DNA from 2 places in the Enterococcus mediterraneensis genome. Region 1 is predicted to be linked to the other one. Evidence: a T-box and tRNA genes for the amino acid it is inferred to sense, from the RefSeq annotation. Region 1 holds a T-box; the other holds one or more tRNA genes.

Evidence for each region. A T-box is a leader RNA that pairs with one kind of tRNA and senses whether it is charged. The one in region 1 lies ahead of leuS (leucine--tRNA ligase), so its partner is inferred to be a tRNA-Leu.
Region 2: it has a tRNA-Leu gene. The T-box ahead of leuS (leucine--tRNA ligase) is inferred to sense a tRNA for this amino acid. The anticodon was not compared.

Annotation. Positions count from the first base shown of each region.
Region 1 is NZ_UWOP01000001.1:1,066,580-1,082,838, forward strand. It holds gene EFB00_RS05125 (PBP1A family penicillin-binding protein) at 1-930, opposite strand, end outside; gene EFB00_RS05130 (RluA family pseudouridine synthase) at 1,131-1,982, shown strand; gene EFB00_RS05135 (M23 family metallopeptidase) at 2,069-3,106, opposite strand; gene EFB00_RS05140 (pseudouridine synthase) at 3,330-4,052, opposite strand; gene EFB00_RS05145 (putative polysaccharide biosynthesis protein) at 4,218-5,858, opposite strand; gene EFB00_RS05150 (UDP-N-acetylmuramoyl-L-alanyl-D-glutamate--L-lysine ligase) at 6,058-7,557, shown strand; gene EFB00_RS05155 (HelD family protein) at 7,604-9,733, opposite strand; gene leuS (leucine--tRNA ligase) at 9,877-12,291, opposite strand; T-box leader at 12,347-12,550, opposite strand; gene EFB00_RS05165 (muramidase family protein) at 12,601-14,388, opposite strand; gene EFB00_RS05170 (phosphatase PAP2 family protein) at 14,846-15,496, shown strand; gene mnmL (tRNA modification radical SAM protein MnmL/YtqA) at 15,514-16,259, shown strand, end outside.
Region 2 is NZ_UWOP01000001.1:297,023-313,281, reverse strand. It holds gene EFB00_RS01480 (DUF2179 domain-containing protein) at 96-644, opposite strand; gene glgB (1,4-alpha-glucan branching protein GlgB) at 1,159-3,078, shown strand; gene EFB00_RS01470 (glucose-1-phosphate adenylyltransferase) at 3,118-4,260, shown strand; gene glgD (glucose-1-phosphate adenylyltransferase subunit GlgD) at 4,250-5,413, shown strand; gene glgA (glycogen synthase GlgA) at 5,410-6,849, shown strand; gene EFB00_RS01455 (glycogen/starch/alpha-glucan phosphorylase) at 6,930-9,347, shown strand; gene EFB00_RS01450 (glycoside hydrolase family 13 protein) at 9,347-11,149, shown strand; gene EFB00_RS01445 (hypothetical protein) at 11,218-11,985, shown strand; gene EFB00_RS01440 (hypothetical protein) at 12,082-12,366, opposite strand; tRNA gene EFB00_RS01435 (tRNA-Leu) at 13,005-13,088, opposite strand; gene EFB00_RS13390 (hypothetical protein) at 13,151-13,312, shown strand; gene EFB00_RS01430 (pyridoxal phosphate-dependent aminotransferase) at 13,450-14,667, shown strand; gene EFB00_RS01425 (DUF2187 domain-containing protein) at 14,868-15,062, opposite strand; gene EFB00_RS01420 (helix-turn-helix domain-containing protein) at 15,204-16,031, shown strand; gene nagA (N-acetylglucosamine-6-phosphate deacetylase) at 16,109-16,259, shown strand, end outside.

The sequences.
Region 1 (16,259 bases):
AACAGCCTCGTCGATCACGGCATCGAAATAATACGGGTACTTATACCCGGATTCTGATTGATCATAGGTATCATTGACGTAGTCTGCGATATTGACAGCCGAAGCTTCTTTTTCCTGTGCTTGGGTGATTTTTTTGTTTTCTTCCATGACAGATAAAACTGTATCACGCCGACTATTGGCATTTTCCGGATAGTCGATAGGGTTATAGATGGATGGTCCTTTAAGCATTCCTACCAGTGTCGCGGCTTCCCCTAAAGAAAGCTCATTGGCATTGACTCCGAAATATTTCCGTGAAGCGTCTTGCACTCCCCAGACCCCGTTTCCGAAGTAGGAATTGTTCAAATACATAGTCAAAATATCATCTTTGCTGTATTTCTTTTCGATCTCGATGGCTAAAAACAGTTCCTTGGCTTTTCTGCTGAAATCCTGATCGAGAGTCAGATAGGCGTTTTTTGCCAATTGCTGAGTGATGGTACTACCACCGCCGCCGGAAGTATCTCGATTGATCACCATGCGTGCTGCGGCCCGTAAGATCCCCATGATATCGAACCCGTGATGATGATAAAAATTCCGATCTTCAGTGGAAATCACGGCATCTCGCACATAAGGCGAAATCTGATCCAGATCGACATACGTACCTTTTTGGGCATAGAGTTTACCGGCTTCATCACCATCTTTGTCGTATACCACTGTCGATTCTTTCAAATCAGACTCCAAACGGTCGACATTGACCTGCTTTGCCAAATAGAATAGATAGGCACTCGTGATCAAGACGACGACCATGCCCACTAAAATGATGATTTTATTGACATGATATTTTTTCCAGATCCGTTTGCGCCAATGATGAAACTGAATCAAATACGGTTTGAGCCAACGCCAAAAAACAGCCAGCCCCGTTTTGATTTTCGTAAGTATTTTTTGAAAATCCATTTATTCAGACTCCTTGTTTCATTTCTCCTGAGTGTATCATAACAAATCCATAAAGAAATGCGTCTTAAGACGGAATCTGGATTTATTCACTCATATGAAAATAATCATATCATTTAATTTCCGGAAAAAAGTTATTTTTTTCTTAAATATCCTCTAAAAATGCTATACTTTAGAAGAAATTTAACAGAAAGGATCATCTGATGAAATTCGAAATCACATTACCAAAAAACCAACCAACGATCACCATACGGGAGTTGCTGGAAAAAGAGTGGTTAGTTCCTCGTAAAGTCCGGCATTTTTTGCGTATCCGCAAAAACGTCTGGCTTAACGGACAGCCGGCGATGTTTCATCAAGAGGTCACGGCCGGCGATACTCTGCTTTTGCAGTTCGAAGATGAAGACTATCAATACCAAGAAGTTGTCTTCGGGGATTCTGAGAATATCGCAGTCCTATATGAAGATGAGCATTTGATCATCGTCGATAAACCTGCCGGCATCAAAACACATCCTAATCAACCTCAAGAAACCGGGACGCTTTTCAATGATCTAGCAGCTTATCTTCATCAAAAACAACAACGGCCTTATGTTGTCCATCGGTTAGACAAAGAAACCAGCGGCGTTGTTTTATTTGCTAAAAATCCCTTGGTCCTGCCGATTTTAGGACGTCTATTGGAACAAAAAAAGATCTATCGCCGCTATCAAGCAATCGTTGCCGGCAAACTGACCCGAGATCTCACCATCAATAAAAAGATCGGCCGCGATCGTCACGACCGCCGCAAACGGATCATTGATGAAAGACACGGACAGATAGCTGTCACTCACATAACCGTCCATCATGCCGATCCAAAACAAAGTGAGATTTTTTGCGTGTTGGATACTGGCAGGACGCATCAGATCCGGGTCCACCTGAAAAGTATCGGTCATCCCATCATCGGCGATCCTTTGTACGGCAAGCCAACCGGACGTTTGCAGCTCCATGCCTATCAGATGTTTCTGGTCCATCCCTTCACCAAGGAAAAGATGGAAATCACCGCGGGACCGGGACTTTGGTAGAATAGTCTCTATTTGAGAACAACTTTTATGCTGTAAAAAAACACACTTAGTTGAGCTTAACGCTCCGCTAAGTGTGTTTATTCCTATTACAATCCTAAGAATGAAGATGGATCGACAAATCCGCTCCAAACCGCTTTACTTAATCCAAAATGCAAATGAACGCCGGTAGAATTTCCGGTAGAACCCATCAAGCCGACAGTTTGACCGACGTTGAGTTTTTGACCTTTTGAAACACTGATTTTGCTCAAATGCATGTAGTAAGAATAGTAACCATTGTCATGTTTGATGATGACGTAATTACCGGCACTAGGATCCGTTCCTGCCATTTCCACGACACCGTCGCGAGCAGCCATGACTTTTTGTCCGTAAGCCCCTGGTAAATCGATCCCATCATGCTGGGTGCCGGAATAACCAGTAGGATCTTGACGGCCGCCAAAGCCGCTGCTGACAGATAATTTAGTTGCCAACGGAGAAGCAAATCCTGTTTTTGCTGTTTTCTTTTCCGCTTCTGCTTTAGCTTTTTCCGTTTTTTCAGTCTTCTTCAATTTTTCTATTGCCGTGTTCTCTTTTTTGATCGCGGCATCGGTGTCTTTGACTTTTTCTGTCAACTCCGCTTTTTTGGCTTGTAGTTCAGCCGCTTGATCAGCAAAAGTTTCGATTTTTCCTTGTAAAGTAGCTAATGAAGTATGTACGTCGGATTTTTCGGCAGTCAATTTTTCTTTCTGTTCTGTTAAATCATTCAATTTTCTAAAAGCTGTCAACACGCGTTGAGAATAATTATTTGCTGAAGATTGAGGCGATACAGAATACATATCTGAGGCCATCGTGGACTGTGCTTCTGTTTCTTCAAGAGTAATGGTCTGTAATTCCTCTTTCAGGTTGTTCAATTTTTCAGCAGCTTCCTCAGCGGCATTCTCTGTTTCTTGTTTTTGTTTTGCCAAGTCTGCTGTTTGTTGGTCAATGTCTTTGATTTGTTGTTGTAAATCAGCCAATGTTTTTTGATCGGCCGTTAATGCTTTTTGTGTGCTATTTATTTGATCGGTGGTTTCCGAGGCGAAGGCCGTAGCAGAAACTCCCAGGTTCATGACTAATGCAGCTAAAACGATAGTTGTTTTAAATTTCAATAATAGTCCCCTTTTCATAATTTTTTCACTTTGCATAATTTAACATGAAATTTTATAAAAAGGATAACAGGGCGATTACATTTTATTATCACTCGCTCTATCTATTTGAAACATAACGCTTCTTTTGTTACACAACAGTGACAAAATCCCCTTTATATTACGTCTTATATAAATTTATTTAAAGACAGTTAGGATTTTCTTAAGGCATTCACTACTGGATTTTTTATTTTACAGCATTTTTCAATAACGCAAGTTCCGCTTCAGTAAGAGGGCGATAGTCACCTAATGCCAATTCTTCATCCAACGATAAATCTCCCATTCTGACACGTTTTAGATAAGTGACTTCTTTCCCCACAGCTTTGACCATCCGTTTGACTTGGTGGAATTTCCCTTCATGAAGGATCAGACGCATCTGGGAACATTCTTGTTTAGGGTCTACAGCTAAAATAGTCATCTCCGCCGGCAATGTTTGTTCATTGCCATCGATTATGATCCCTTTTGCAAATGCGGCGACATCTTCTACAGTCAAAATCCCAGCTACTTCTGCATAATATTCTTTTTCAACATGCTTTTTGGGGGATAATAGCTGATGGGCTAATACCCCATCGTTACTGATCAAAAGCAGTCCTTCAGTATTCTTATCCAAACGACCAACCGGAAACAGATCATCCCGCTGATCTTTGTCTTTCAAAAGATCGAGTACAGTCTTATCTCGCGGATCTGTCGTTGCAGAAACGACTCCTTGCGGTTTGTTCAGCAGATAATAAAAATATTTTTGATACTGGACCGGCTGATGGTCAAAAGTGACTACATCATGGTCCGCGACCTGTATCTTGTCGGAAGTTATCACCTGTCCATTGACCGTTACCCGGCGATCTTTGATATATTTTTTGACTTCTTTGCGGCTGCCGATCTGCATATCCGCTAAAAATTTATCCAAACGCATTCATTTCACTCCTTAATTTCTAAAAACTGTCTGCTCGATAAAAAAAGACCCGAACGCTGTCGGAAAGCTCCTGATCATCGATGTTTGTGCTGACTTGTCGACTGCAGGAGCGATCTTTCTCGTTCGGATTTTTCTGTCAGACGGCATTTGCCGTAAGACGCTCTTTTATTTTATTCGTAATTTTTTTCGCATCTTGATTGCCGAAGGACCTAACAGTTTATCTGCCAATCGGACTTTCAACGCCATAAAGACATAGCTGAAACCACCAGTGCCGGCAACTAACAAGATCATGATAAATGATTGGCTCTTGCTATCGGTATTCAAGAACAAGTCCGCGACTTGGCGGGTAATAAACGCAATGATCAGCATGACAAAGGTCAGTAAAAGGATCAAGACAGTCCGGCGCAATGTTAACGGATAGTTGAAGCGTGCGATCTTATACATTTTCCGCAGATTCAAATAGCACGTCAAACTGAATCCGATCATCGTCGCTACCATGGGACCATAGACTTCTAAGATCCGGATCGCCGGGTATTGCAAGATCAGCTTCAAGAGCAATCCCAGTACAAAATATTTGATGGCAGCGCCGTTTTCATACAATCCTTGCAGCATACTGGAAGTCATCATGAAGAGCCCCAAGAATAATCCGGTGATACAGGCTTGGATCAGGACTTTTGTTCCTAATGCGTCTGGTTCATAGAACAGCGTATTCAAAGGATAGGCTAAAAGCATCATACCAAAACTGGCTGGCAGCATCACAAATGAAAACAACTGTAAGTTATTGCTGATCAGTTTTGCCAAACCGCGATGGTCTCCCACGGTTTTGGCTTCTGTGATCAATGGCAGACCCGTCAATGACATGGAGGTAGCTAAACCGATCACCACCATCGTCAGTTTGTCAGGATTTGCGCTGAAGATTGAAAACAGATCCTTCAACTGCTGACTGGAATATTCGGTAAACTGCTGCATTACACGAATAAAAGTAAATTGATCCACCAGCTTGAAGATTGTGATCCCCGAACCGATGATGATAAAAGGAATCGCTTCTTTGATGGTATCCAGTAGTAGTTCTTTCGTATGGATCTTAGCTTCTTTTTCGCTGTATTCAACAAGTGTATCCATCCGGACTTTTTCTTTTTTGAGGAAATAGCCCAATACCGCAAAACTCGCCAGTACACCGATAAATGCGGCGAAGGTCGATTGTGTAACGGCTTGTGTGTATTCTCCTTTCATCACTTTCATAATGATGAAGGTCGCTAACAGCATATAAGCGACGCGAGCGACTTGCTCTGCGATCTGAGAGATAGCAAACGGCCGCATATCTTTGAACCCTTGGAAATATCCGCGGATCACGCTCATACAAGGAAAAACCAGGATCGCAACACTAAGCGAACGCATCGTAGGTACCAACTCTGCTCCACCGCCGGAAGCTTCCGCAAGAAACGGTGCCAGCAGATACATGATACCAGCCGTGATCAATCCAAAGATCCCCATCACCTGCAATGCACGGATAAACAATTTTCGACTGGTGCTGTATTCATTCAGGGAATTATAGTGGGCTGTTTGCTTAGCGATGGCGGCAGGTATCCCTGCTGTCGAGATCATCAAAAACAGCGCATAAATATTATAGCCCATATTGAACAATGCATTGGCAGCTTTGGCATTTTCACCCATCCAAGCATACCAAGGCAAAATATAAATCGCTCCCAACAAACGAGAGCCGATGTTGCCGACGGTCATCCACGCAGAACCGCGGGCCATCCGTTCTTCATTAGTTAATTCTGTCGGTTGTGCTTTTTTCTCCATTTGTCCACATTCTCCAACTTTCTTATGTATCAAGGCATATTCTCTATTTTAATTGTAAACAGACAAAGTCGCAATTACTTTTAGGAAATTTAACGGGAATGCAATATTTTGTCGGCGTTTTTTCGCTTTCCCGAAATTTTTTTAGTGTTGCTGGAGAATTATGCTATAATAATGAAAAAATCAAAAGAGGATTATAATTATGTCTTTCTCCATTGAAACGATTCGTACCTTGTTGCTTAAAGAAAATCTATTGAAAGAATTTGTCTCTGCAGATGGTTGGCATCTGACGACTGATTTGGAAAAAAGCTTTACCGCTCTTTCCTACGACTCTCGTTCAGTAAACTCTCAGACGCTTTTTTTCTGTAAAGGATTGAACTTTAAAACGGAATACCTGATTTCCGCACTGGAAAACGGTCTGGAAGTCTACGTTGCAGAAGAACCCTACGAAGTTTCTGCTAAACTGGGGATCATCGTCACAGATATCCGCAAAGCAATGGCAGTCTTGTCGATGGCTTTTTACGATTACCCCCAAGAAAAATTAAAACTAGTCGCATTTACCGGGACAAAAGGAAAAACCACCGCCGCGTATTTCACGAAAGCGATCTTGGATGTGACTACAAATAAAAAGACTGCATTACTGTCAACTATGAATACGACGCTGGACGGGGTCACTTATTTCAAATCCCATTTAACAACACCAGAATCGCTGGATCTTTATCGTATGATGGCTCAAGCAGTGGAAAACGGTATGACCCATCTTGTAATGGAAGTTTCCTCGCAAGCCTACAAGACACAGCGGGTTTACGGGCTTCACTATGATGTCGGGATCTTTTTGAATATTTCTCCAGATCATATCAGTCCCATCGAACACCCAACATTTGACGACTATTTCTACTGCAAACGCCAGCTGTTGATCAATTCCAAACAAGCAGTTGTCAATCATGACAGCGATTATTACGATTTGTTGGAAGAAACTTGTCAACTGCACCAGATTCCTTTATGGACATATGGACGGTCAGAAGCCGACTATCTGGTGACAACGACGGAAAAACGACAAGCATTTACATTGAAAAATACAAATGATCCATTAACTTTGAACAGTACGTATGAAATTTTATTAGCAGGGGGATTCAATCAAGAAAACGCCGCCAGCGCATTGATTGCATCAGCCCTTGTAGGTGCAACCGCTCAAGATGGTCAAAATGGATTATCTCAAGCCCGCGTTCCCGGACGGATGGAACAGCTGCAAAGCCAAAACGGCGCCGCGATCTATGTAGATTATGCCCATAATTATTTAAGTCTAAAAACACTTTTGGAATTTGCTAAAAACGAACATCCCAATGGTCGTGTGATCGTCGTCTTAGGGAGTCCCGGCGGCAAAGCACTTTCCCGGCGGCAGGATTTCGGCAAGATCTTGTCAGAACAGGCAGATATTGCGATCCTGACTGCTGACGATCCAGCCTTTGAAGATCCGCAAAAAATCGCTGAAGAAATTTCCGCAGCCATCACTGAGCCCAGTCTAGAGATCCATTATGAGATGAATCGAAGTCAAGCCATCGCTCAGGCTATCGCTTTGGCGAAAGCGGAAGATTCCGTGATCTTAGCCGGCAAAGGGCAAGACCTGTATCAAAAGATCAACGGCGAAGATACCCCTTATGAAGGAGACTACCAGATCGCCAAACATCTGATCGAAGCGTAAAAAACGTTCACTAAGCACTGGAAAACCAGGCTTAGTGAACGTTTTTTTAATCAAGCAGCGGTGAAAGTTCCTCTTTATAAGTGATAAACAGCTCCTGCATCCCGCGGGAGATCGCTGTATACAACCGTTTCTGATCTTGATCTGAATGATAATTTTCTGGGGAAACATCATACAACAGGACCTGATCGAATTCCAAACCTTTTGACAGACTGAGAGAAAGGATCTGGATCTTTTCAGTCAGCAGATCTTCAAGCGCTGTTCTAAGGTCTACAGCCTGTGCTTCAGTTTTCGTCAAGATCGTCAATTGATGGATCTTCTCATCAGTTAGTAATCCTTCGACGAATCGACGGAAGTCTTCTTCATTTTGCGTCTTTTGATAGACTACCGGTGCGCCGTCAGAGCGGATCGGTACGATCTCCATAGGAACAGTGACTAATTGACGGAACAGCTTGGTAATCGCGCCGCTGGAACGATAGCTGTTCAAAAGGTCGTAACGAGTCAAGGGCAGCTGATTTTTATCAAACAACTGTTGGATATCAGCAAACGGGATCTGGGAATTGAAGATAGCTTGGTTCTCATCCCCTACCATCGTAAATTGTGCTCGCGGAAACAGCGCCAACAGCAACGACAGCTGGGCGTACGTATAATCTTGTACCTCATCGATCAAAATAAAGCGCAGCTGCGGCACTTCGATTGCTTCCACAAATAAATGCTGGATCAAAAGACGAATGACCGCTTCGTCCAGTGTAGCCTGTGTTGTTTTTGGCAAAGGCTGATCCGTAAAGGTCTGATAGATTTTTTCAAACAGCTTTTCAGTTTTCAGCCATTGATTTTCTGCCAAAGCCCGAGTGATGCGGTGATATTTCTTCTTCAATAGTTTTTTGCTGTAATAAAACAGACTTTCTGCCGATTCATCGCTGATCAGCTCTCCGAAATAGCGCATCTGCATATCTTCTGAAAGTCCTAGGAGCTGATCATGGATCTTGCTGCTGCGGGCTTGACGGATGATCCGTTGTTCCCAATAACTGATCAGTTGTTTTTTCATAGCTTGGATCTTGTCGATCATTTTGGGATGATTGGGCGTTGCTTGGTACAACTGCTCTAAAAACTCTACTGAGATCAGAGGCTTTCCCTTGTAATCGATGGATTGGAAAAGATCCGGGATATCTTGCAGCAATGCGTCAGACTTCTTGATATAAGCGATGAACTCCGCACTGCGCAAGACATGCATATAGTCTGACTCTGCTTCATTCAACCGTTGGAAATAGTCCGCTTCTGTTTCTACCGGCCAATCGCCGTATTCTTCCACAAAAGCCCGCATCGTAAGATTCCAAGGATTTCTTTCTCCTAAAGCCGGCAGGACATTACCGATATAATCGATAAATTGGGTATTAGGCGACAAAATCAGGATATCATCAGAAGTGATCTTTTGCCGCATCGAGTACAACAGATACGCGATCCGCTGCATGATCGTAGACGTTTTTCCACTGCCGGCGATCCCGTTGACTAAAATATGACGGCTGGCAGTATCCCGGATGATTTTGTTTTGTTCCTTTTGGATCGTCGCGGTGATATCTTTCATGAAGCCGCTAGTATCGTTTTCCAGTGCTTCCAAGAGTACATCATCTTGGATCGCAACAGACGTATCAAAATACTTGATCAAATGATCCCGTTCAATGATGAATTGACGCCGAGTACGGATGTCTACTTCTATCTGGCGGGTGTCCACTTGATAACTGGAGCGGCCCAATTCATTGTTGTAAAACAATTCCGCGATCGGTGAACGCCAGTCGTAGACCCGAGTATCTCCTGTCAGATTGCGAAAGCCGTTGACACCGATATAAAAATCTTCTTCGTCATCATCCAAAAAATCCACCGCTACCTTACCAAAATACGGACTCTCCAGCGAGCGTCGAACCTGTGATAATTCCTGTTCCGCCGTCTGCATCTTGATGTTCATTTGATCGATCTCGCGATTTTTCATTTCCAGCTGAGCAAAAGTATCCAAATTATCGGAGATATTGTCAAAATTCAAGCGGACATCTTTTTGCATCTCCTGCAAAGCCGATAATCCGCTTTGTTTCGACTGATCCAGATAATCTGCCAATTCGACTTCTTTTGCCAGCATCTCTTCATAAACCTGCTGCAAATACGTTTCTTCTTTGTGGTTGACCATACCATTTTCCCCCTGTTTGTAAAGGATAGGTTATGGATTATACGCTTAACTAAAAAAAGTTTCAATCTTTTTAACCGATATTCTCCGCAAAAAAAGCGGCACAAGTCTTATCGGACTTGTACCGCGATTTATCTGGTTTATGATCAATTTGCAACGATATTGACAAGTTTATTTGGTACTACGATGACTTTACGGATCGTTTTACCAGCGATATGTTCTTGGATCAATTCGTTGTTTTTCGCCAATTCTTCCAGCGCTGCTTTGTCAGCGTCTACTGGTACATTGACTTTTGCTCGAACTTTACCGTTTACTTGGAATACGACTTCGATCTCGTCTTCAACTAACGCTGTTTCGTCATAAGTTGGCCAAGGAACATAAGAAATGCCTTCTTCATTGCCCAAGATCACCCAAAGTTCTTCCGCAAGATGCGGTGTGATCGGTGCCAACAACTGCACGAATCCTTCGATATATGCATAAGGCAGTGCATCGACTTTATAGGCTTCATTCACAAAAACCATCAGTTGTGAGATCGCTGTATTGAAATGCAGTTGGTCATAGTCTTCCGTGACTTTTTTGACGGTTTGATTATACACTTTCGTCAATTTTCCGTCATTGAAAGTAGTGATCCGATCGCGCATTTTGCCGTTTTCATCTGCGATCAGACGCCATACCCGATCCAAGAATTTGCGGCTGCCTTCCAACCCGTTTTCGCTCCAAGCGATAGAAGAATCCAATGGTCCCATGAACATTTCATACAAACGCAGCGTATCAGCGCCATAAGCTTCCACCACGACATCAGGATTGACGACATTGCCGCGGGATTTCGACATTTTTTCGTTGTTTTCCCCAAGGATCATCCCTTGATTGAATAGTTTTTGATATGGTTCTTTTGTTGGCACCACACCTAGATCGTACAAGAATTTATGCCAGAAACGCGCATACAGCAGATGCAATACGGCATGTTCCGCACCGCCGATATAAATATCCACCGGCAGCCAGCGTTTCAATTTTTCGTAATCCGCCAATGATTTTTTGTTATGAGGATCGATATAACGCAAGTGATACCATGAGCTGCCTGCCCATTGCGGCATCGTGTTGGTTTCACGACGGCCTTTTTTACCGGTGACTGGGTCAATGACATTGATCCAATCTTCGATGTTGGCCAGTGGCGATTCACCGGTTCCGCTTGGTTTGATGTTATCTGTGATCGGCAGTGTCAACGGCAGTTCTTCTTCAGGAACCGTCGTCGTTGTCCCATCTTCCCAATGGATCACAGGGATCGGTTCACCCCAATAGCGTTGACGAGAGAACAGCCAATCCCGCAGACGGTAGCTGACTTCTTTTTTACCGATACCTTTTTCTTCCAACCATTCAACGATTTTAGCGATCGCGTCTTCTTTGTTCAATCCGTTCAAGAAATCAGAATTGATGTGCGGTCCATCTTCAGTAAAGGCCGCTTCTTCCACATTGCCGCCTTCTAAGACTGGGATGATCTCCAGATCAAAGGTCTTAGCGAATTCATAATCCCGTTCATCATGAGCTGGTACTGCCATGATGGCACCTGTTCCGTAAGAAGCCAGCACGTAATCAGCGATCCAGATAGGGATTTCTTTGCCGTTGACTGGATTGATCGCATAGGCACCAGTGAAGACACCAGTTTTTTCTTTCGACAGATCAGTACGGTTCAGATCAGATTTTTTAGCCGCTTCTTCGATATAAGCTTCGACAGCTGCTTGCTGTTCCGGGGTAGTGATTTTTTTGACCAGCTCAAGTTCTGGCGCCAACACCGTATAAGTCGCACCATACAGCGTATCAGGACGTGTCGTGAAGACAGTGAACTGCTCGTCTGTTCCGGCTACGTTAAAGGTTACATTCGCACCTACTGAACGGCCGATCCAGTTTCGCTGCATTTCTTTGATGCTTTCTGGCCAATCCACTAGATCCAGATCATCCAACAAACGATCTGCATAAGCGGTGATCTTCAGCATCCATTGGCGCATCGGTTTGCGAACGACATCATAACCGCCCCGTTCGCTTTTGCCGTCGATCACTTCTTCGTTTGAAATGACCGTTCCTAATTCCGGTACCCAGTTGACTGCGACTTCTGCTTCATATGCCAGTCCTTTTTCATAAAGTTTTGTGAAGATCCATTGTGTCCATTTATAGTATTCCGGATCCGTCGTATTGATTTCCCGGTTCCAATCATAACTAAAGCCTAATGAATTGATTTGACGGCGGAATGTCTCGATATTTTTTTTCGTAAATTCCGCAGGATCATTCCCGGTATCGATGGCATATTGTTCTGCTGGCAGACCAAACGCGTCCCAACCCATTGGATGCAATACATTATAGCCTTGGCTGCGTTTCATCCGTGACAAGATATCAGTTGCTGTATACCCTTCCGGATGCCCTACATGCAGACCCTGTCCTGATGGATAAGGGAACATGTCTAAGGCATAAAATTTTGGCTTGTCGCCATCGTCATGGGTATTGAAGACATTGTTTTTTGCCCAGAATTTTTGCCATTTTTTTTCGATTACTTTATGATCGTAATTCATTTTACTGACTCCTCCTAAAAAATAATAAAAAAATCCTATAAAAAGCGAGTGCTTTTTATAGGACGTAATCTACGCGGTACCACCTAATTTTACTTGCGATTGCAAGCCTCTTGCGGGATATCGGCCGCTGCCGTATCTGCCTACTGTCTTCAGCAGATATCACTCAAAGGCGAGTTCAAAAGGTTTCGGACACATTTCCACCAGCCATGTGCTCTCTTTACCGAATGACTTTCTACTATTCCTTCTCAAACGTGTTGCTATTGATAGTTATACTATCAAAAAACACGAATAAATTCAAATATTATTTCACTATTTTACTTTTAAAACTTGTCCGATAAGAACGATATCAGAGGTCAGATTATTCAAAGATTTCAATTGATTGACTGACAGATTGTATCTTTGCGCGATCGTCCAAAGACTGTCGCCGCTTTTGACGGTATAGGTCTTGCTGGAACTGCTTGTAGAAGAGCCGGTATTTGATGAAGCACTAGCTCCTTTTCTTACGATCACTTTTTGGCCTGGATAAACAAAATCATTTTTGATGTTGTTCCATTGACGGAATTGACTCATGGTGATGCCGTGTTTGTTGGCAATAGACCAGACAGAATCCCCGGCTTTTACTGTATAACTTCCAGAAGTATTTGTACTGCTGGAGCCGGTACTTGAATTCCCTGTATTTGTACTGCTGGCAGAACTGCTTGAGCCAGTCGAACTTGAGCCGTTTCTGACGATCAGACGTTGACCTGGGTAAATAAAATTGTTTTTGATATTGTTCCATTGGCAAAGCTGGTTCATGGAAATACCGTATTTATTAGCGATCAGCCAAACAGAATCCCCAGCTTTTACTGTATAATGCGAGCTTGTTGAACTGCTGTTGCTGCTTGATCCCGAGTTTGAACTGCTTGAGCCAGAATTTGAACTGCTAGAACTGCTTGAGCCAGCAGAAATTGAGCCGCCGTTTCTGACGATCAAACGCTGACCTGGATAAATGAAGTTGTTTTTGATATTGTTCCATTGACAAAGCTGGCTCATGGAAATGCCGTATTTATTAGCAATCAGCCAAACAGAATCCCCAGCTTTTACTGTATAATGTGTGCCTGTTGAACTGCTGTTATTGCTGTTTGAACCTAAGTTCGAGCTGCTTGAGCCTGAATTTGAATTGCTGTTGGAACTGCTTGAGCCAGTCGAACTTGAGCCGCCGTTTCTGACGATCAGACGTTGGCCTGGGTAAATGAAATTATTTTTGATATTGTTCCATTGGCAAAGCTGGCTCATGGAAATACCGTATTTATTGGCGATCAGCCAAACAGAATCGCCGGATTTTACTGTATAGTATTGCGATTGTGATGAAGAACCTGAATTTGTTCCTCCACTGGAATTTGAATTGTTTGAAGAACTTCCAGCTGACGCTCCGCCTCCGGCACTGCCGCTGGCTGGTGTATCAAAACGAGTCAGATTGTAAGTCTCGATCACATTATTCAAAGATGCTCCATAATGCGGTGCTGTCGCATAGCGGCCTGTCAGCCAAGCAGTTGCATCACGATAAGACTGCGTATTGCTCTTCCACGCACCGCGATAGTAATAATCGCCGCCTAAAAAGACATTGCGTAGAGTATAGGCATTGTCCGCAAATGATTCTTTGAAAGATGGGTATTGGCGGAACGGTTCTTTCATGGTCACCCATTTACCGTTCAAAAATTCCATCGTATCCATGTATACAGTGTTGCCGTTATAACTTCCTTTGATACCGAATAAATTATAATAAGGTGCTTTGGATAAGGTACTGCCTCCCCATCCACTTTCAATGATCGCCTGAGCGATCATCACAGACGCATATAAATCATTGGCATTAGCTATCGGTTGCGCATGAGCCGCGATCTCAGTAATGAATGCACTGGCATTACTGCTGTACAAACTCACCTGAGCGCCTGTGTCAGTAACGCTTGTTGCTTCTGCTGATAGCGGGGTCATGAAAGGTGTCACAACAGAACAAGCTGTTAATGTTGTTCCCATAAGTGCGGCACCCTTTTTCAACTGGTGATATTTGCCACCAGATTTTTCCGCTTTCCGTCGCTCTTTTCTTGAGATAATCTCCATTGTGTCACTCCTCCAAAACAGTCATATAGTACTTTAAGTATACCGTTTCTTAAGTTTTATTAAAAGTTATTTAAGATGATTTCCGCAATTTGTAAAACGACTGTAACCTTATGTTTTTTTGGTTATCTTTTAAACTTATTTTACGAAATAATCAAGACATGTATCTTAATTATTATAAATTTTCGTTATTTAATCATAGTTATAAGATTACAATTAGATTACGAAAGAAGACAGCAGTTATCCTAAGCCGCCCCACGTCTCCTCTCTCTTTTTACCGATTAAGAGTGTTTTCTGAAAAAATCCACTCAGCAAGCAGAAATGTTATCTTTTCAATAGGTGATGAGAAAACATCTATAATAGACGTCAGTTGTTGACCATATTTTGTTTTTTGCCGACGCTACTTTAATGGAAAACTTGTGAATGCTATAATAATAGCACTATGAGTAAAGGAGAAGTTATGAAAAATAAATTATATATCCAATTTGCCGGCAGTTGTTTTTTACTGATTTTCGTTTTTCTCGGTTATGTCGTGAAATTCTATCCTAAGTGGCTGGCAGGTTTCGATAATACTATCACCTCTTTTGTGCGGATGCCCTATCCTGCATGGAATAGTTTTTACCTCTGGATCACTAAATTTGGTAATCCCAGCAGCGTGGTGATCCTCGCTTTGGCTTTTTTAGTCGTTTTAGTTGCTGGTAAGCATTACGCCGAAACTGTCTGGTTGGGTGTCGGTGTGTTGGGGATCGCCGGCGTTCTTAATCCCCTTATCAAATTCGTTTTTTTGCGGGAACGGCCAACTCTGGAGCATCTGGTGACAGAACACAGCTACAGTTTTCCTAGCGGTCATTCAACTGGCAGCATGGTTTTATTCGGTACATTGCTGTTCTTGGTTCCGGTATTTTTCCACAACACTGTCGGTCAGTGGGCAGCTCGAATCGTTTTAGGTTTCTTGATCTTGTCCATCGGCATCAGCCGGATCTATCTTGGGGTCCACTTTCCCAGCGATGTCTTGGGAGGATACACGTTGGGTCTTGGTTGGCTTTGTCTAAGTTATCCATTGTATCAAAAACAAAAAGTTGTGTGGCTGTTCAAAAGGCGGCAGCGTTAAGAAAGAAGGGTTTTTTCATGTCCGCATTTATTTATACAGAAGATCCAACAAAACGTTATCATTCTTGGAATTATGCTTTGCGGCAAGAATTTGGCGGAAAAATTTTCAAAGTCCCTGTTGATGGCGGTTTTGACTGCCCCAATCGTGATGGCACGGTTGCCCATGGCGGCTGTACCTTTTGCAGTGTGTCCGGTTCAGGTGATATGATCGTCGCTCCTGAAGAACCGCTGCCTGTCCAGTTTCAAAAAGAGATCGACATGATGCATCAAAAATGGCCCCATGTCGATCAGTACATCGTTTATTTTCAAAATTTCACCAATACCCATGCTCCCATTAAAGTCATTAAAGAACGGTTTGAGCAAGTGATCAATTTGCCTGGTGTCGTCGGCTTATCTGTCGGTACGCGCCCGGATTGTCTGCCTGATGACGTCGTAGAGTATTTAGCTGAATTGAATCAGCGCTTGTATCTGTGGGTAGAGTTAGGTTTACAAACTACCTTTGAACAAACCAGTCGTCAGATCAACCGTGCCCATGACTATGCAACGTATGTAGAAGGCGTAGCTAAATTACGGGCCCACGGCATTCGTGTTTGCACGCATCTGATCAATGGTCTGCCAGGCGAGACACCGGAAATGATGCTGGAAAACGTCCGCCGTACGATCCTTGACTCTGATATCCAAGGAATCAAACTTCACCTGTTGCATCTGATGCGTAATACACGTATGCTGCGGGATTATCATGAAGGGCGGCTGCAACTGATGAC
Region 2 (16,259 bases), 770 kb from region 1:
AATAGATGAGAAATACTCTTTCAGAGCTGCTCTTCAACATTGGGAGGATCATTTCATATTCGTCTTGTCTAGAATGATTTTAGTGCCGTTTTCTGCTAGCTGCCGACTTTTTTCTGCCGTTTCCGGACGCGTTTCGTCCAAAAACCGCCGGAAATATACTTCGGCTCATAAGAAATAATAAATGCTCGTTCTTCGACTTCTTTGATCAGGCGGTATAAGTCCCGTTCGCTTTTTCGAGGGGAAAGGATCTCTAACACCATTCGTTCTCCTTCTAATCCTTGGGCGAATGTTTGTGTCACACCATAGCCGTTTTCTCGCAGAATCTTCGGCAGACTTCTTTCTTCTTCGGTATTGGATGGTAAGATCGCTGTGACCATGATATAGCCCAATGCCAATGCATCTTCGATCTTGATACCCACGCTGATCCCTATTGCATATCCTAACGCGTAAACAAATAGATTGATAGGATTATCCAATCGATCAAGAACCATTGACAACCCTACGATATAAATGATGATCTCAACCATGCTTACTAAGGGAGCGATCAAACGATAGCCCTTCATTGTCAGCAAAAAGCGTAAGGTATTCAATGTGATGTAAGCAAAATTGATAAAGAAGATCATCAATAATATTTTGATATCCAAGCTTTCGTTGCTCCTTTCTGTCTGTCAATCCAACCATCAGTATATCAAAAAAAGAATGGAAACAAAAGCTTTTAAGACAAGGAGCAGTGAGGAAAATGAGTCTTGTAAAAAAGAAAATGTAATATAATAAAAGATTGTTTTTTGCGATGTATGGTCCGAAAATAACAGATAAATAAAGAACGTTTTTTAACTGAAAACTAATCTTATGTTTTGTAATACTATATTTTTCTCATCTTTTACCATTTTTTGTGATATGTATATTTGTTGGTATAAAAAAAATATTGTTCGTATTATATTAAAAATATAGACTTTAATAACCGAACAAAAACTTGTAAGCGTTTGTTTTATTTTATAAAGATATAAAAACCGAAAACATTCAAAAAAACACAAAAAAATTATGGTTTAAATTATCACAAAAATGAGAAATGTGTTATTCTATTATTAGAAAACAAAAACAGAGTTATTTATAACAAATTTAGTATCTACAACATATTTTTTAGGAAAGGAAACGAGTATGGCGGAAAAAGGAAGAGAACAGGTAATCGAAGATGCTGAAGCACGATTCCTTACAGGTGAAAATTTTTACAGCCAACATCTACTGGGGGCTCATTACATAAAAGATCGCTATGTCTTTCGCGTTTGGGCGCCAAATGCGCAACAAGTTTGGCTAGTAGGTGATTTCAATGGATGGGATGATTCTTTGCCGATGGAGCGGCGGGAAACATCCGGTATTTGGGAGATCGAAACGACGATCCCCCAAGAAGGACAGCTTTATAAATTTAAAGTAAGACAAGCTAATGGACGTGAAATCTTCAAAATCGATCCATTTGCGATCCGTTATGAAAAACGTCCTGGTGACGCGGCAGTCCTCTATACGATTTCTGAAAAGAAATGGAAAGACGGACTGTGGCAAGGAAGAAAAAAACGCTCCAGTACATTCAAACGTCCTCTGAATATCTACGAAGTGCATGCAAGTTCATGGAAGCATCATGATGACGGCACGCCTTATACCTTCAAAGAGCTGAAAGAAGAATTGGTTCCTTATGTTAAAGAGATGGGCTACACCCATGTTGAATTTATGCCTCTGATGGAACACCCGCTTGGAACATCTTGGGGTTATCAGCTGATTGGTTATTTTGCATTAAGTTCTTATTATGGAACGCCGGAAGAATTTCAAGATTTTGTGGAAGAATGTCATAAGAACAATATCGGGGTTTTTGTGGATTGGGTACCAGGACATTTTTGTATCAATGATGATACTCTTCCTTATTACGATGGGACACCGACATTCGAATATGAAGATCCGGATCGCGCCAATAATATTCGCTGGGGTTCCATCAATTTTGATCTTGGAAAACCGCAAGTCCAAAGTTTTCTGATTTCAAGCGCGTTATTTTGGATCGAAATGTACCATATTGACGGAATCAGAGTCGATGCGGTATCCAATATGATCTATCGGGATTATGACGAAGGACCATGGACACCGAATTCAGAAGGCGGCAATCGGAATTTTGAGGGCTATTATTTCTTGCAAAAATTAAATGCGGTGATCAAGCTGGCACATCCTGCTGTGATCATGATGGCAGAAGAAAGCTCTTCAGAAACGAAAATCACAGGAATGATCGAAACCGGAGCGCTAGGTTTTGATTACAAATGGAATATGGGATGGATGAACGATGTCTTGCGTTTTTATGAAATGGATCCGCTTTTCCGAAAAAATCATTTCAATCTGATGACATTTTCCTTTATGTATATGCGCAATGAGAATTATATTTTGCCGCTTTCACATGATGAAGTCGTTCATGGCAAGAAGAGTCTGATGCATAAGATGTGGGGAGACCGCTATAAACAATTTGCACATTTGCGGAATCTTTACACGTTCATGATGACCCACCCCGGGAAAAAATTGCTCTTTATGGGCAGTGAGTGGGGCCAGTTTTTAGAGTGGAAATATGATCATGGACTGGAATGGATCGATCTGGAAGATGAAATGAACGCCAAAATGCTTCATTTCACACAAGTTGTCAACGCACTTTATAAGGAAGAAAAAGCACTGTGGGAATTGGAAGATACAGAACAAACCATCGAGATCATCGATGCAGATAACACGACAGACAGTGTTTTGAGCTTTATTCGAAAAGGCAAAACTAAAAAAGACTTTTTAGTAGTTGTTCTCAATTTGACTCCGGTCGAACGACATGATTTTGTGGTCGGTGTACCTTATAAAGGCACCTATCGTGAGATCCTCAATACAGAAATGGCAGAATACGGAGGCACGTGGACTAAGCCGAATGAATTATGCGAAACCGAAGAAATAGAATTCAAACAATTTCCATATCAAATCAAAACGATCTTACCGGCATTAGGGGCATTGATCTTGCGTCCTGAAACGATAAATGTTCGTGGGAAACGATCAAAAAAAATCAATGAATAGGATCATGAAAGGGGGCAGGTGATTTTTCACCGCAATAAAATGAAAACAGAAATGTTAGCTATGATCCTCGCAGGAGGACAAGGAACTAGACTAGGGAAGTTGACGAAAAATATTGCCAAACCGGCAGTACCTTTTGGAGGAAGATATCGAATCATTGATTTCGCATTGAGCAACTGCGCGAATTCAGGTATCAGAAATGTTGGCGTGGTAACACAGTATCAGCCGTTAGCGTTGAACGATCACATCGGTAACGGGGCAAGTTGGGGATTAGACGGTATAAATACCGGCGTTACGATCTTACAACCTTATTCCAGTTCAGAAGGCAGCAAATGGTTTGAAGGGACTGCCCATGCGATCTATCAAAATATCGCTTATATCGATCAGCTGGATCCGCAGTACGTGTTGGTATTATCTGGCGACCATATCTACAAAATGGATTACGAAGCGATGTTAGAAGAACATAAAGAGAAAAACGCTTCGTTGACTGTCGGTGTGTTGGAAGTTCCATGGAAAGAAGCATCGCGATTCGGGATCATGAATACAGATGAAAATGATCGGATCATTGAATTTGATGAAAAACCAGAACATCCGAAGAGCAACTTGGCTTCTATGGGGATCTATATCTTCAACTGGGGTCGATTGCGAAACGTCTTGACCAGCAGTTATGCAAAAGACGGACAAATGATCGACTTTGGGAAGCATGTCATCCCATCCTATTTAGAAAGCGGAGAAAATGTCTTTGCTTATCGCTTCTCAGGCTATTGGAAAGATGTGGGAACGATCGATTCATTGTGGGAAGCCAGCATGGAATTCATTGATCCGGCGATGGAATTAGGGATCCGGGATAAAAACTGGCGGGTCTTTTCGAGAAACACCATCTCGCCGCCGCATTTCTTGACCGAGACCGGCTCAGCTAAAAATTCATTGATCGTTGACGGTTGTTATGTAGCCGGAAATGTGGAGAATAGTATTTTATCGGCAGATGTCCAGATAAAAGAAGGAGCGGAGATCTCTGACAGTGTGGTTATGCCAGGGGCAACGATCGGTAAAAATGTTAAGATCCACCGCGCGATCATCGGTGAAAATGCGATCGTCGGCGACGGTGCTGAAATTGACGGCAGCGATGAGATCGCTGTAGTCGGCTATTCTGAAGTAATCGGGGTGACAGTAGATGAAGACTAAACATATGTGTGCAATTTTAGGAAATCTCAATCAATATGAAGACCTTCTTCCATTGACGGAACATCGGCCATTGGCGACATTGCCGTTTGACTGTAAATATCGTTTGATCGATTTTGCGCTCTCCAGTATCGTCAACGCGAATATCAGCTCTGTGTTCATGATGTTCAATGAAGGAGAAACGCAATCTGTTTTCGATCATATCGGCGGCGGGAAAGAGTGGAATTTGGACGGAGTTAGAAACCGTTATTTCATTCATGTCTATCAGGATCTTTTAAAACAAAAAGAAGAAACTGAAAACTACTATGCAACAATAATCGACTTTTTGGAAAAATCCAAAACAGAATATACTGTATTTATGGGCAGCAAGATGCTATGCAATATTGACTTGCGGGCGGTGCTGAAGATCCATCAGGTACAGAAAAATGACATGACTGTCGTTTATAAACGTATCCAGCGTGATCAAGTATATCCTACTGATATCGTATTGAAGCTGGGAGAAGGCGGCAAGATCGATAGTGCAGCCAAGGCTGAAGACATCGAGCTGGGAGAAACCGTCAATCTTTGTGCGGATATTTATATCATCCAAACAGATCAACTGATCAAAGCGTTGAAAGAAGGACAAAAAGTCGGTACACCGGTAAACTTGGAAACATTCTTGCGGGGACATATCACTGAATTGAAAAGCTCGACTTATGAATATACGGGTTATTTAAGCAATATCCATGACGTTCCGTCTTATTATCAAGCGAACATGGATATGTTGAATCAACGACAATTCAGCTCATTGATGTATTCCAGCCAGAAGGTCTACACGAAACTGAAAAACGAAGTGCCGACTTACTACGCTACAACCTCAGATGTTAAAAACAGCCAATTTGCCTCTGGTTGTGTAGTGGAAGGAAAAGTCCATCGTTCATTGATCTCCCGCAGTACAACCATCGCAAAAGATGCAGTTGTAGAAGATACCATTCTTATGACGAACAATGAAATTTGCGAAGGCGCTGTTGTGCAATACGCGATCTTAGATAAAAACGTAATCGTCGATCCTGGTGTAAAAATCATTGGTACCCCGGAAAAACCGATGGTGGTCAAAAAAGGAGCACATGTGACAGCTGACATGATGGTTGACGCACTTGAGGAGAACAAAGCATGAAAGTACTATTCGCTTCAGCAGAATGCGCACCCTTTTTTAAAACGGGAGGATTAGGTGATGTGGCGGGAGCATTGCCGAAAGAGTTGCAAAAAAAAGGGATCGATATCCGTGTCGTATTGCCTTATTATCCAAAAATGCCAGAGCAATATAAAGAACAGTGTCAAGACTTGTTTTCCTTTTATGTAGAAGTGGGCTGGCGTCATCAATATTGCGGAGTCAAGCAGCTGATATTACAAGGCGTGACCTATTATTTTATTGATAATCTTTACTACTTTGATCGCGATGGTCTGTACGGATTCTATGATGATGGCGAACGATTCGCCTTCTTCCAGCAAGCATTGATCGAGATGATGGAGCGGGTGGACTTTATTCCAGATGTCCTGCATGTTAACGATTATCACACAGCGATGGTTCCATTTTTATTGAAAGAAAAATATCGCTGGATCCAAGCCTATCAAAATATCCGTACCGTCTTGACGATCCACAATATCGAATTTCAAGGGAAATACAGTGGCGATATGCTGCCTGATTTATTTGGTGTAGGGATGGAACGTTATGAAGATGGGACTGTCCGTCTGGATGACTGTTTGAACTTTATGAAATCCGGAATTCTTTACGCAGACCGCGTAAATACAGTTAGTCCTTCTTATGCAGAAGAAATCAAAACACCGGAATTCGGCTGCGGACTTGATGTGATCTTGCGGATGGAAGCTGGAAAATTACGAGGTATCGTAAATGGAATCGATTATGAGCTCAATGATCCTGAAAACGATCCGTCGTTAAGCTATCATTTTTCAAGTACTGATCTGTCTGGTAAAGCTAAAAACAAGCAAGAACTGCAAAAAATCATGGGACTTCCAGTGAAAAAAGATGTTCCGCTGATCGCAGTGGTCAGCCGGCTGACGTATCAAAAAGGTTTCAACCTTGTACTAGATGAATTCCAAAACTTGATGGATATGGATGTCCAGTTTGTTTTATTAGGCACTGGTGATCCGCATTTTGAAAATACTTTCCGCTATTTTGCGGAAAAATATCCGGAAAAATGTGCGGTCAATATTACGTTTGATGTCAAGCTAGCACAAAAAATCTATGCTGGATCAGATATCTTTTTGATGCCGTCTGCCTTTGAACCCTGCGGATTGTCTCAAATGATGTCTATGCGCTATGGTACATTGCCGATAGTCCACGAGATTGGAGGCTTGAAAGATACCGTTGAACCTTTCAACCCTGTGACTGGTGAAGGAACTGGATTCGGGTTTGCTGAATTTTCTTCCTATCAATTTTTACAAGCCGTGAAAAAAGCGGTGGAGTTGTATCACTCTTCTCAAGAAGCGTGGCATAAACTGGTTCTGCAAGCAATGTCTCGTGATTTCAGCTGGGAAACTTCTTCTGAAAATTATGTGACATTGTATCAAGAATTGACAGGACAAAGTTAAAAAAATATATGAAGTCTAAGAGGATGTGCATTGGTATTGATCGATGTCCATCCTTTTTGCTAAAAGGAGCGAAGTAAGCTGTGTTATCGAAAAAGAAATTTAAGAGTGAGATGCGTCAACGGCTGAGGGAAAAATATGCAATGGAGATCGAAGACGCTTCATCGCAAGAGTTGTTCAATGTTTTAGGCAGTGTCATCAAGGCTTATTATTCGGATAGTTGGCGGCAAAGCTGGAAAAGTTATCTGGCGAATGAAGACAAACAGGTATATTATTTTTCCATCGAATTTTTACCAGGGAAAATGTTGAAAAGCAATCTGTTGAACCTGGGCATATTGGATGTCGTTTCTGAAGGTCTGGCGGAAATGGAAATCGATTTGGAAGATTTGGCAAATGTAGAAAAAGATATGGCCTTAGGGAATGGCGGATTAGGCCGCTTAGCTTCTTGTTTTATGGACTCCATCGCTTCTTGCGGTCTTCCGGGAAATGGCAATGGCATCCGCTATGATTATGGTTTGTTCAAACAACGTTTCGTAGATGGATATCAAGTGGAATTGCCGGATGAATGGCTCAGCAGCGGCAATGTCTGGGAAGTCCGCAAAGAAAGCAAAGCAGTAGATATCCAGTTTTCCGGAGACGTTTGGATGGTGCCTGACGAAGAAGGACATTTAAAACCGGTTTATAAAAATCAGCGTATTTTGCGAGCGGTCCCTTATGATACAGCGATGATCGGATACCAAAACAAACGTGTGAATACCATGCGCTTGTGGGGAATTGAGATCCCGACTTCTGAAGAAGAAAAATATACCAGTATCCAAGATCGAAGACAGTTTGAAGATTTGACAGCTGTCTTGTATCCCGACGATTCCAATGAAAGAGGGCGTTTAGTCCGGTTGGCACAAGAATACTTTTTTGTTTCAGCTGGAGTTCAAAGTATCTTGCGCTACTATTTGAAATTGAAAAAGCCCCTCAGCTGTTTGAGTGAGTATGTCGCGATCCATATCAATGACACTCATCCGGCGTTATGCGTTCCTGAAATGATGCGACTGTTGCTGGATGAGCATGGATTGTCTTGGGAACAGGCATGGGAGATCACTGTCAAAGTTATGAGTTATACCAATCACACGATCATGGCAGAAGCGCTGGAAAAATGGCCAATCCATCTGATGCGCTCCCTTTTGCCGCGGATGTATCAAATCATCGAAGAAATCGATCGACGCTTTGTGGAGAAAAAGAAATTGGCTTATGGCAGTGATCTGGTGGAACGTACCCGTATCATCCAAAACGATCAGGTCCATATGGCGCATCTTGCGATCATCGGCAGTCACAGCACAAACGGTGTCGCGAAGCTCCACTCGGAACTATTGAAACAAGTCGTACTCCACGATTTTTATGAGATTTATCCTGAACGCTTTAACAATAAAACAAACGGTATCGCAGAACGCCGCTGGATGCAGTTGGCCAACGAGCCGTTATCCCATGTCTTAGATAAACATATCAAAAAATCATGGCGAAAAAATCCTGAAGATCTGCGGTTATTGCTGAATTATTTAGACGATCCTCAAGTATTGAAAGAATTAGCGGCTGCCAAATTACAAAACAAAGAGGCACTGGCTCGTTACATCAAAGAAACCACCGGCATCAAGGTCTTACCGACTGCGATCTTCGATGTCCAGATCAAACGGCTGCATGCTTATAAACGGCAATTATTGAATTTATTGCATATTTTAAAATTATATTTTGAATTAAAAGAAAATCCCGATACAGCGATCCATCCCCGCGTCTTTATTTTTGGCGCTAAAGCGGCGCCTAGTTATACGTATGCCAAAGCGATCATCAAAGTGATCAATGAGGTAGGCAATATGATCAATAACGATCCAGCAATCGGTGACCGTTTGAAAGTCGTCTTTTTAGAAAACTACAATGTGAGTTTAGCAGAACGGATCATTCCGGCCGCGGATGTCAGCGAACAGATTTCTCTTGCTTCAAAAGAAGCATCAGGAACCAGCAATATGAAACTGATGTTGAACGGAGCGATCACCATCGCGACCCTTGACGGTGCCAATATTGAGATCAGAGATGCGGTAGGAGAAGACAATATCGTAATATTCGGGCTGACGGAGCAAGAAGTTTATGCTTACTATGAGAATCAAGACTATTCTGCATTGAAAATCTATGAAGAATCACCAGTGCTGCAAAAGATATTGAATGCTTTTGTCGATGGTACGATTCCAAATATCGAGTTTGAAGGTCGTGAGATTTTTGATTCACTGATCAAGTACAACGACGAATACTTTTTACTGCGGGATTTTGATGCTTATTGTCAGGCACAAGCAAAAATCAATGAATGGTATCAGGATCCTCAGCAATGGCAACAAAAAAGTTTGATCAATATCGCTAATGCTGGACGCTTTTCAGCAGACGACACTGTCCTCCGTTATGCTGAAGATATCTGGCAGCTGAATCCAGTCCTGAAAGCGGCAGAAAAGGAACCAAGATAATGAAGATCTACTACGATCCTTGGCGGACAGAACACAAAGAACCTTTTGGCGCAGTCATGGATAGAGACTTTGTCAAATTCTCGATTACCATCGCTGAAACAGCTGTCGAAGCGGCTTATCTGGTGATCCATAAAGATGCGCAAGAACCAGACTATATCCAGTTGGAAAACTACGGTACGGATCGCTATTGTTATGATTTTTTCGTCAATGAGGGAGTGGGACTTTACTTCTATCATTTTGAGATCCATCTTCGTAAAGAGAATCAACTGGAAAAGATCTATTACGGGAGAAATGAACAAGGTGAAAATACTTGCTTTCTGTCTAAAGAAGCAGTTCACGAGTATCAATTGACCTGTTGTCAAAAAAAAGAAAAAGCACCGAAATGGTATCGTGACGCGGTTTTTTATCAAATATTTCCAGATCGTTTTTTTAATGGAAATCCTGATGGACGTGTCAATGCGCCTAAATCGAATACTTTCTTGTATGGAAGGATGCAAGATGATCCTTTATATATCAAAAATCAAGAAGGAGAGATTCTGCGTTGGGATTTTTATGGCGGCAATCTAAAAGGAATCATCAAAAAGATTCCCTACTTAAAGGAATTAGGAGTTACAGCCATTTATTTGAATCCGATTTTTGAAGCCAACAGCAATCATCGATATGATACAGGCGATTTTTTGAAAATCGACGAGATCTTGGGTGATGAATCTGATTTCAATGAGTTGATCGCAGCACTTCATGAAAATGAGATGCATTTGGTTTTAGACGGTGTTTTCAATCATGTGGGCAAAAACAGCCGCTATTTCGATTACGATGGCAGTTACGGAAAAATCGGCGCCTATCAATCGACGGAAAGTCCTTATTTTGACTGGTTCAAATTTGAAGAGTATCCGGAAAAGTACAAAGCTTGGTGGGGCATCAAAGATTTGCCGGAAATCGCAAAAGAAAATCCTGATTTTCAAGATTTTATTTATGGAACGCACAGCGTTTTGGATAAATGGAATCAACTGGGCGTAGATGGTTGGCGCCTAGATGTGGCGGATGAATTGCCGGATTATTTTATTCAAGGGATCCGGAAAAACCTTGATCGATACAAAGACAAGATTTTGATTGGGGAAGTTTGGGAAGACGCTTCAAATAAAATCGCCTATCAGCAACGTCGCCAATATATCCTAGGCGATCATTTGCATAGTGTGATGAACTACCCGTTGCGTACAGTGATCATTGATTTCTTGAAGAGAGACTGTTCACCAAGAGACGCGGCGAAGATATTGACGCAGTTGGAGGAAAATTATCCGACAGATATTTTTTATAATAACTTCAATAATATCGGGACTCATGATACACCTCGGATCTTATCGGAATTAGAAGGAGACAAACAAAAACTTGATCTCGCGTTTGCTTTTTTGACCTTTATGCCAGGCATACCATGTATCTATTATGGTGATGAAGCTGGACTGACAGGGGGAAAAGATCCGGAAAACCGCAAATTTTTCCCGTGGGAACAAATCGATGAGGAATGCTATGGAAACTGTCAGAGATGGCTGCAAATGCGAAAAGACCATGTATTACTCAGACAAGGTGACTTTCGTTTGCTCTTTTGTAATGAGCTGTTGCTGATCTTACGCTATGATCAGGAGAATTATCTGATGGCAGTCTTTAATCCAACAGAAGAAGAGCAAATCTTGAAAAAACAGCAAATACAAAGTCTGCGCGATCTGCCGTTTTCCTTAACAACATTGGACCTGCCGGAGCAGTCAATCCATCCGAAAGCAATTCAAGTTTTCTCAGGTCGGTTCTGACAAAGAAAATTACAACTAAAAATTTTTATGTTATGATAGAGAAAAGTGTGGCAAAGGATGAACTGAGTATGAGTAATTTTTTAGAAATCAAACGCAAGCATTTTCGTTTCCCAGCATTTTCCGATGAAGAAGGTGTGAAAATCCAACGCGAAAGCAAACGAAAACTCTCGTATGGTGATGACTGGATTTTAACAGAAACTGCTAAAGAAACGGAGAGCTATCAAGGTTATTCGTCCTTTCAAACCGGTTATCCAGAATCTCACGAAGAACGTGCGTTGCGTCGTTCCCGCAAAGCGACTGCTGAAAAACAAGGACACACGGTTCGTCAGCAAGAAGAGTTAAAGAAACATCGGGAAAATCTGCCGGATTATAATAAGCGAATCCAACCAGAACCGACAGCGACAGGACGAACATCACTATTTGGCGAAAACCAGCGTCGTTCGACCTATAAAGTAAAAAACAAACCACAGGAAAAAGCAGAAAACACAGTGAAAAAGGAGTATTCCGGTCGTTCGTATTTTGTTCCTAAATATATACCGGCTTCGATTATTCCGGATGAAAAAAAAGATGATATCTCTCAAGAAGCGCTGATCGAAGCGATGAGCAAACCGCAAGCCAGCTATCTTTTATTTGACACAGAACCCGCTGCCTATCAGGAAAAGAAAGACACTGATCCAAGTGTCCGCAAATTCAATCATTCAGAAGTCCAAATGACTCGCAGCCAATACCGCCGTTCTGCAAAAGAGGAAAAGAAGCGTTCGATCCTAGATCGTTCGTTAAAAGGCATGATTGAAGATGGAGCAAATGAGCTGCCCAAAAATGGTTATTTTAAATAAAAAGGCTAGCATATCAACCGAAAAAGGGACTATCTATAGGATTAGATAGTCCCTTTTTCGGTTGATATGCTGCACTTGTATCACAGCCTTTTTCTGTTAGACAATGATCTTGCGTTGGGATTCTTTGATGCCGTAGATTTTTTTAGTGGTTTCGCCATTCCAATAAAGCATCTGTCGGCCTTTATTTTTCATCAAAGTAAGAAGAAGTTCTTTGATAGTCAATGGAGCTTTCTCATGTTCTGCATAAAGGATCAAATTTCCATCTTGATCGGCTTTGATGGTTGTAAATGGAATCAGCTGACTTTTTTGAAAGTAGATGCCGATATACGCTTGATCTTGTGGGATGATGGATAATGTCGTCAATAATTCACTTGCCCGCACAGGGATTCCTCCTAAGAAATGGCAAACGTTTTTTACATGCAGCCGTTTTTATTGGAAATAATTTATCGTAATATATTCTAATCGCTAAATACAAACAACTAAATTATTTTTCCGCTTTTTATCGGATATTTGGTTGAAATAATAAGATTTTTAGTGATGGTTATTGCTTGCAATATTTAAATAACTTTTATACTATTGAGTAGTCAACAGACATCACTTTAAAAAGAGTAACAGATGGAGAGGCCTTGGGGAAGAGTCTTCTACTGAAATCCGTTACTCTTATTTTTTTTCGGAAAAATTGTGAACGGTATGCTGAACAGTGATTTGTCCGTATTATTTGTATTTGTTAAAAATTATCAAGGACATCAAATATTCTTTTGCATGCATGTTTATCACGATATGTGTATAAATCACGGGTTACGATTGATTTATATTCTTTGTCCATTTTATTGGAAATATTTTTGAATCCTGCAAGTAGTGATATCTGTCTAACTCAATTTGCAATCAAGATAGATAAAGAGCAAAAACTTTACAATTATAAATAGTAAAGTTTTTGCAACAGAAAGGGATTTTACTGATATTATATTTATATATTACCTAGAAAACAAAAAAGCAGACTATAGTAAGCCTGCTTTTTATGCGGCCGAGAAGACTCGAACTTCCACGGGAGTTACTCCCACTGCCCCCTCAAGACAGCGCGTCTGCCATTCCGCCACGACCGCATGTTTTGCAACACTAATAATGATATCAAGTTTATCTTTTTTGTCAATAGGAGGATGTTATTATGGAGGAAGAAAAATTTGACGGTACATTTGCCGGGCTGGGAATGATTCCGGGGATTTTGATCGGCTTGGCGAAAGAAAATCTTGTTTTGGGGTTGTTTCTTGGCGTTATTATCGGAATCGCCCTCGACTGGCTGGCAAATATTCTGACCATGAGAGACTAAATATGAAACTTCTTTGAAAGTGTTCTCGTAATGATTGTAATTTGAACGACTTTGGCTTACTGTATAAGAAATAGATTTGACGAAAAACGAAACAATAAGATAATTGAATAATGAAACGATGAAACAAGGAGAAGGCCATGAAAAATTTTGAAAAATCCAATAAACTTGAAGGCGTGAGCTATGACGTACGCGGACCGGTACTAGAAGAAGCGGAACGGATGCAAGAAGAAGGCGTTAGTATTTTAAAGCTAAATACAGGAAATCCCGCACCATTTGGGTTTGAAGCGCCGAATGAGATCGTTCGTGATTTGATTTTGAATGTGCGGGATTCTGAGGGGTACTCAGATTCGAAGGGAATCTTTGCCGCTCGTAAAGCGATCGAACAGTATTGTCAGTTGAAAAAATTTCCGAATGTCGGGATCAATGATATCTATACTGGTAACGGAGTCAGCGAATTGATCACTTTATGTATGCAGGGATTATGCAACAATGGTGATGAAGTGCTGGTTCCGATGCCGGATTATCCGCTTTGGACAGCTTCTGTTTCTTTGGCAGGGGGAAAACCTGTCCATTATATCTGTGACGAACAAAGTGAATGGTACCCTGATCTTGACGATATGCGGGCAAAAGTAACGGACAAAACGAAAGCGATCGTAGTGATCAATCCTAATAATCCTACTGGTGCGCTTTATCCAAAAGAAATTTTGGAAGGAATTGTTGAAATCGCCAGAGAATTTGATTTGATTATTTTCTCTGATGAAATCTACGATCGACTGGTTATGGATGGTTTACAGCATATTCCTATCGCGACTCTTGCACCGGATCGTTTTGTAGTGACCTTAAATGGCCTTTCGAAATCTCATCGTGTAGCGGGATTCCGTGTAGGCTGGATGATCCTTAGCGGAGATAAAACCCATGCAAAAGATTATATTGAAGGATTGAACATGCTGTCTTCAATGAGACTTTGTTCCAATGTGCTTTCGCAACAAATCATCCAAACGGCACTTGGCGGTTATCAAAGTATTGATGAATTGCTGCTGCCAGGAGGTCGGATCTATGAACAGCGGGAATATATTTACCAAGCAATCAATGACATCCCAGGTCTATCGGCAGTCAAACCTAAAGCCGCATTTTATATTTTCCCCAAAATTGATACCAAACGTTTCAATATCGTAAATGATGAACAATTTGTTTTGGATTTTCTCCACAAACATAAGATATTGTTGGTACACGGCGGCGGATTCAACTGGCATAAGCCAGACCACTTTAGAATCGTTTATTTACCAAAGATGGATGATTTGAAATTCACGGCCGCTAAAATGCGGGAATTCTTAGAAACATACAAACAAAAATAAAAATAGTTCCGTCAAACACTTTCCTCGCTCGTTAGAATGAGGAAGAAGTTGACGGAACTATTTTTTTGCAGGATAGATTACTCTATGCTGCCTGTTTGGGGAAGAATCTTCTTTTGTTTCCTACTACAAGTAAGAGGTGTTGAACACGATCTCACTTTTGACGCAATGAGATGTGTCTCCTTTAATGATAGTACAAATGATCAGTTTTGAGAAATATTATTCACTATTTCACAATTTTTTTTGCTAATGATCATTCGATTCGCGAATTTCTCTTTGATTTCGCTGCAGGAAGGTTCTGAGACATTGATCAAGAAAGAGTTTTCGTACTCTTTTTCAACCATACCTTTGAAAAATGCCTGTTCCCACTCAAAGATGACAGTTGCTTTTTCCATGATTATCAACTCCTAATACTAGATAGTAAAACAAAAATTTTTTTTAGTCGTAAGAGAAATAATTTTCTCTTACAGCCATTATGTGATAAATTAAACAAAAATAATAATGCAAATTAGCATATTTTATATTTAAAGGTGAGAAAAATGGAAAAGATGTCGTTTGGGGATGTTTTACGAGAGATACGAAAGCAGCGGTCATTATCGCAAAAAATGTTAAGTCAGGGGATTTGTTCTCAAAGTGTTTTAAGCCGGATTGAAAATAATGAAGAATTGCCGAATGTTTTAGTTATGCAACAGTTGTGCGATCGGCTGAATGTGATGATGGATCAAGTGATGACTTGCCATCGGTATGAAGCGCAAAAAAATCAGGAGATCATGGATCAAATAGAATCTCATTTTTTTCATGAAGAATATCAAGAATTGGAGAAATTGCTGAATCATTCTGATGTCTTGCAGCAACTGTATCTGGACACGGATCTGCAGCTATATTACTACTATGAAGGAAGTTGCCGCTTTTATCTTCATCAAGATTATAAAGGAGCGCTTTTTAGCCTGAAACAAGGACTTTCCTACACGCTTCAAGTCGATAAGGTATATAATTCTGCTGCCGAGATACAGCTGATCAGCTGCATCGGTTGCGTATATTCGGCTTTAGGTGTGAAAGAAAAGGCACAGGAATACTTAGAAAAAAGTATGACATTGTACCGAGAGCTGCCGCTAAAAAGAAGAACGGACCGCTTGATCAAGATCTTTTTTAACTATGGCCGTTTTTTATTTGACCAAGAAGAGTACCAAGCAAGTTCTGCCGTTGTGGACGAAGGAATCAAAGCCGCCCACGATAAAAAAAGCTATTACTATTTAGCGGAGCTTTTCTTTTTAAAAGGTGAGTTGCTTCTAAAAACAAAAAAAGCCCAAGAAGCGGAAACCTATTTTTCTTATAGCCGTAAAATTAGAGAAATGCATAAAATTTAAAAATGGTGTAGACCTTTTCTTGACTTCTTTTGCTATTAGGAGTAATTTTAAATTAACAAAATAAAGGAGCGAACATAATGAAAACATTTATTTTTGCTGACAAATTCTTCTTGAAATCTGCTGTAAAAGGACCGGGATATCTAGAAATCAGCGATGGAAAATTTGGAGATTTTTATTCTGAGCTTCCTGACCAAGAAGCAAATGTAATCGATCAAAGCGGAAAATGGA